One region of the Agromyces sp. PvR057 genome, then DNA from elsewhere that is predicted to be linked to it. Evidence: riboswitches for the same ligand, from Rfam matches in the RefSeq annotation. Region 1 holds a riboswitch; the other holds the start of a gene.
What was found. A riboswitch is a leader RNA that binds a small molecule or an ion and turns the genes downstream of it on or off. The one in region 1 is predicted to bind thiamine pyrophosphate.
Positions count from the first base shown of each region.

Region 2: another riboswitch for thiamine pyrophosphate. It lies ahead of ABIC29_RS07285 (ECF transporter S component); the one in region 1 lies ahead of ABIC29_RS09905 (MFS transporter).

Region 1 covers NZ_JBEPPT010000002.1:151,435-153,627, forward strand. Annotated here, with positions in the region: gene ABIC29_RS09905 (MFS transporter) at 1-1,209, opposite strand, end outside; TPP riboswitch at 1,200-1,296, opposite strand; gene ABIC29_RS09910 (helix-turn-helix domain-containing protein) at 1,384-1,821, shown strand; gene ABIC29_RS09915 (ClpP family protease) at 1,971-2,193, opposite strand, start outside.
Region 2 covers NZ_JBEPPT010000001.1:1,616,317-1,618,509, reverse strand. Annotated here, with positions in the region: gene ABIC29_RS07290 (ABC transporter ATP-binding protein) at 1-306, opposite strand, end outside; gene ABIC29_RS07285 (ECF transporter S component) at 312-956, opposite strand; TPP riboswitch at 996-1,096, opposite strand; gene ABIC29_RS07280 (hypothetical protein) at 1,205-1,543, opposite strand; gene ABIC29_RS07275 (DNA polymerase IV) at 1,574-2,193, opposite strand, start outside.

The DNA of each region.
Region 1 (2,193 bases):
CACGATCGCTCCGGCCTCGCGCCCGATCGTGATGCCCGAGTACCGCACCCTCGCGTCGAACAGCGAGGCGAACCACATCGGCTGCACGCCGTCGGCCGCCGTGTTCACGACGCCGATCGCCAGCGCGACCACGCCGATGACGAGCACGGCCGAGCCCGTGTCGAGGGCAAGGAAGAGCGGCACGGCGATCACGGCGAGTCCGATGAGTGCGGCCAGCGTCAGCCGCACCGGCCCGACGCGTTCGCCGATCCGGCCCCAGATCGGGCACGCGACCACGGCGATCGCCGCACCGACGAGCAGCGCCGTGAGGGTGACCCACCGCTCGAGCCCGAGGCCCGCCGCGTAGCTCAGGCAGAACACCGACACGACGTAGAAGGTCGTGTTCTGGCCGGCGCGCACGAGGAAGACGGCGAGCACGTTGCGCGGCCGACGAAGCACCTCCCCGAGCGGATGCCGCGCCGTGCGCCGCCGCTCGAGCAGCGTCGTGAACTCGGGGGACTCGTCGACGCGGCGGCGCAGGTACACGCCGACGCCGACGAGCACGAGGCTCGCCAGGAACGGGATCCGCCAGCCCCACGCCAGCAGCTGCTGCTCGTCGAGCACGGCCACCAGCACCACGAACGCGAGGTTGCCGAGGATCAGCCCGACGTAGAGCGCGCTCTGGATGAGCCCGCCGCGCACGCCGGGGCGGCCGGGGGAACTCTCGAGCGCGAGCAGCACGGCCCCGCCCCACTCGCCGCCGGTCGCAGCGCCCTGCGCGAGCCGCAGCACCACGAGCAGGGCCGGCGCGAGCGCTCCGATCTGCGCGTAGGTGGGCAGCAGCCCGATGAGCGCGGTCGCAATGCCCATCAGGAGCAGGGTTCCGAGCAGGGTCGCTCGACGGCCGTACCGGTCGCCGAGGTGGCCGGCCACGAGTCCGCCGAGCGGGCGCGCGAGGAACCCGGTCGCGAACACGGCGAACGAGAGCAGCACGCCGGTCAGCTGGTCCTCGCCCGGGAAGAACAGCGCCGGGAACACGAGCGCCGCGGCCGTGCCGTAGAGGAAAAAGTCGTACCACTCGAGCGCCGTGCCGATCGAGGCGGCGGCGACGGCACGACGGGCGCGGTCGGGCGCTCCGAGGCCGGGCGGCGCGTCACGGCCGAGCGCACCGGGGTCGGTGCCGGGCAGCGTCGGCGGGTGGGCAGGGTCGACGTACGCGCGATCGTTCATCGCGACATCCCTTCGCTAGTCCGAACTAGATCAGGTTCGACGGGTGTGATCTCAGCCGCGCGGATCGCGGCACCCCGTGTCACTGCCCGCGAGCCTAGCGGTCGCCGAGCCGGCCGGATTCTGCCCTGAGCGGATGCGCGAGACATCCGCCCGTCGTCTGGGTAGCCTCGCGACATGGGTGCCGAACAACGGGGTGCGATGGGGCGGCAGGGCGACGAACGGATGCCGCGGCGCATCGTTCCACGTACGCGCAGGCCGCTCTGGCGGGAGGCGCTCGGCGCGTTCCTGCGCCGCGAGCGGCTCGCGCAGGAGCGGATCCTCGCCGACGTCGCGAGCGCCGCCGGCGTGTCGACGCAGTACCTCTCCGAGATCGAGCGCGGCCGCAAGGAGCCCTCGAGCGAGATCCTCGCGGCGGTGACCGAGGCGCTCGGCCTCACCCTCCTCGATGTCGCGGCCGGCGTGGCCGGCGAGCTCGGACGCGACGACGTGCGTCACGCGCCGCGTCCGCTCGTGGTGCTCGACCTCACGGCCCGCGGCCTTCGCGGACCGGCGCAGCACGAGACGTCCGCGCCGGTCGCCGGTTCGTTCCGCGACGTCGCGCTCGCGGCCTAGACCCACCGGCACCGGCACCAGCCCAGCTGTTCGTGCCCCCGACGTTTTCAGGACCACAGCGGTCAGAGCTGCAATATGCGTCCATGACCGCTGTGGTCCTGAAAAGGTGCACGGGTGGGTCGGGCTACGGGGGCGGGCCACGAGGCGGGCTACGGGTTCAGCGGCAGGCCCCCGCCGGCGCGCTGCACGGCCACGACGCGATCGACCAGTCCGTACTCGACGGCTCCGGCCGCATCGAGGATGAGCTCGCGATCGGTGTCGCGCCGCACCTGCTCGCGCGTGCGCCCGGTGTCGTGCGCGAGCACCTCCTCGAGCTCGCCGCGCACGCGCAGCACCTCGTCGGCGTGGATGATCAGGTCGGGGATCGAGCCG
Region 2 (2,193 bases), on a different contig from region 1:
CATGACCACCTGCGCGTCGGGATCCTGCAGCACGAGCCCGGCTCGGCCGCGCGTCGCGGCCGGATGACGGCCGTCGACGAGCAGCTCGCCGAGCGCCTCGCCGTCGTCGTCGCCGCCGAGCACGCCGGCCAGGCCGTGCAGCAACGTGGACTTGCCGGCGCCCGATGCGCCGAGCAGCAGCACGCGTTCGCCGGGGCGGATGTCGAGGTCGACGTGCTGCACGGCCGGGTTGCGACGACCGCCGTGCCGCCACCCCCACCCGCGAGCCCGAACGGACGCGGCCGGCGCGAGCGTCTCGTCGCCCACGGCGGCTAGACCGCCCGCAGCTCGCGTCCGGCGGCGAACCGGTCGAGCGCCCCGGCCCGCGCGAGCCCGCGCACGGCGAGCCACGAGAGCCCGCCCGCGATGAACGCGCCGCCCAGGACCGCCGAGATCGTGTAGATCGTCGCGAACAGCGGCGCTGCGCCGGCGTAGTAGAGCACGAGGTCGTTGATCGCCATCGCGAGGCCGGCACCGGCGCCCGCGAGCAGCGCGACCGGGAACCGCCAGTTGCGGTAGAGGAAGATCGCGAAGACGAGCTCGGCCCCGAGTCCCTGCACGAGACCGGACTCGATCGTGAGCAGCCCGCCCCACTGGCTGCCGATGAGCGCGGACACCACCGCGGCGACGAGCTCGGTGTAGAGCGCGGCGCCCGGCTTGCGGATCACGAGCCCGCCGAGCACGCCCGCGATGACCCAGACGGCCGCGGGAGCTGCCTGCAGCCCCGGCAGCAGGGCCTCGATCGGCGCCGAGATCGGCCCCCACACGACGCCCCATGCCCAGAAGATGACGCCGACGGCGACGCCGATGACGCTCGCCACGACGATGTCGACGACGCGCCAGCGGAAGCGGTGCGACGACGTGACGGAGGTTCCGGATGCCGCGGCGGCGGGGGCCGGGTTGGTGGACGTGTGCACTGGCGTGCCCTTTCGTTCGAAGGAAAGCGGCACGGGATTGTTGAGATGTGGATGCCTCCCTGCGCTGGCATGATCCAGATCAGGTTCGACGGTCGAAGGTTGAGAACCTTCCTCTCAGCCCGGCTCACCGGACTCCCGTGTTCGTGCACCAGCGTACACGCACGGTTCACCGCGCGCTCGCGCGCCGCGAGCAGCCGGACGATCGAGGTCCCGCTCGCCCGCGACGACGTGCCGGCGAACGTGCCCGGTCAGCGCTTGAGCGCGCGGATCACCGACTTGAGCGCGTGTCCGACCACGAAGATGAAGGGCGTCGCAACGAGGACGAGACCGATGACGTTCGGTTCGAACCTCACCCTCCCGGCCTCGCCGACGTACGCGCCGAGCGGAACGGAGAGCCCGGCGCCCCCGCCGCCACTGCCCTGGAGGTCGGTGGTCGAGCCGCCGCTGCCGCTGCCTGCGCCGAAGCCGTAGTAGCCGAGTGCGACGGGCACGAGCTTGGTGCCGTCGATGTCGACCGTCTCGCCGTAGGAGGTCTTCACTCCGACGCCGGAGACGGTCTCTGCAAGGTCGAGCACGAGTTCAGCCATGACGGCCACGCTACCGGTGCGGCGGCGCGGCTACCAGCCCCACCCGGCGGCCGTCGGATCGAATGGCGTGTCGCCGTCGCCGTCATCGCGGCTCGTGCCCGTGCGCTCGGCGATCGACCGGCCATCGCGGTCGCCGTCGGACGCAGGGCGCACGTCGCGCTGCCGACCACGCTCGCGCTGCACGAGCGACGCCGGACGCAGCGCGCCCCGGCCGAACTTCGCCGAGACCTGATCGATCGTGCGCTCGGCGTCGCGCCACTCCTCGTCGGGATCCCAGAGCATCGCACCCGATCCGGATTCGCGCAGGTTCTCGGCGCGCACGCCGATCAGCCGCACGCGCTGGCCGTCGCCGATGAGCCCGCCGAGCGCCTCCGTCGCCTCGTCGTAGATGCGGCGCGCGACATCCGTCGGCTCCCCGAGGGTGCGCGACCGCGTGAGGGTGCGGAAGTCGCCGTATCGGAGCTTGAGCGAGACCGTTCGCGCGACGAGTCCGGCCTTGCGCAGGCGCACCGCGACGTTGCCCGAGAGCTGCAGCAGCTCGCGGCGGATCTCGACGGGATCGACGAGGTCGTGCCCGAAGGTCTGCTCGTGCCCGATGCTCTTCTCGACGCGGGAAGTGTGCACCGTGCGCGGATCCTCGCCGCGAGCGA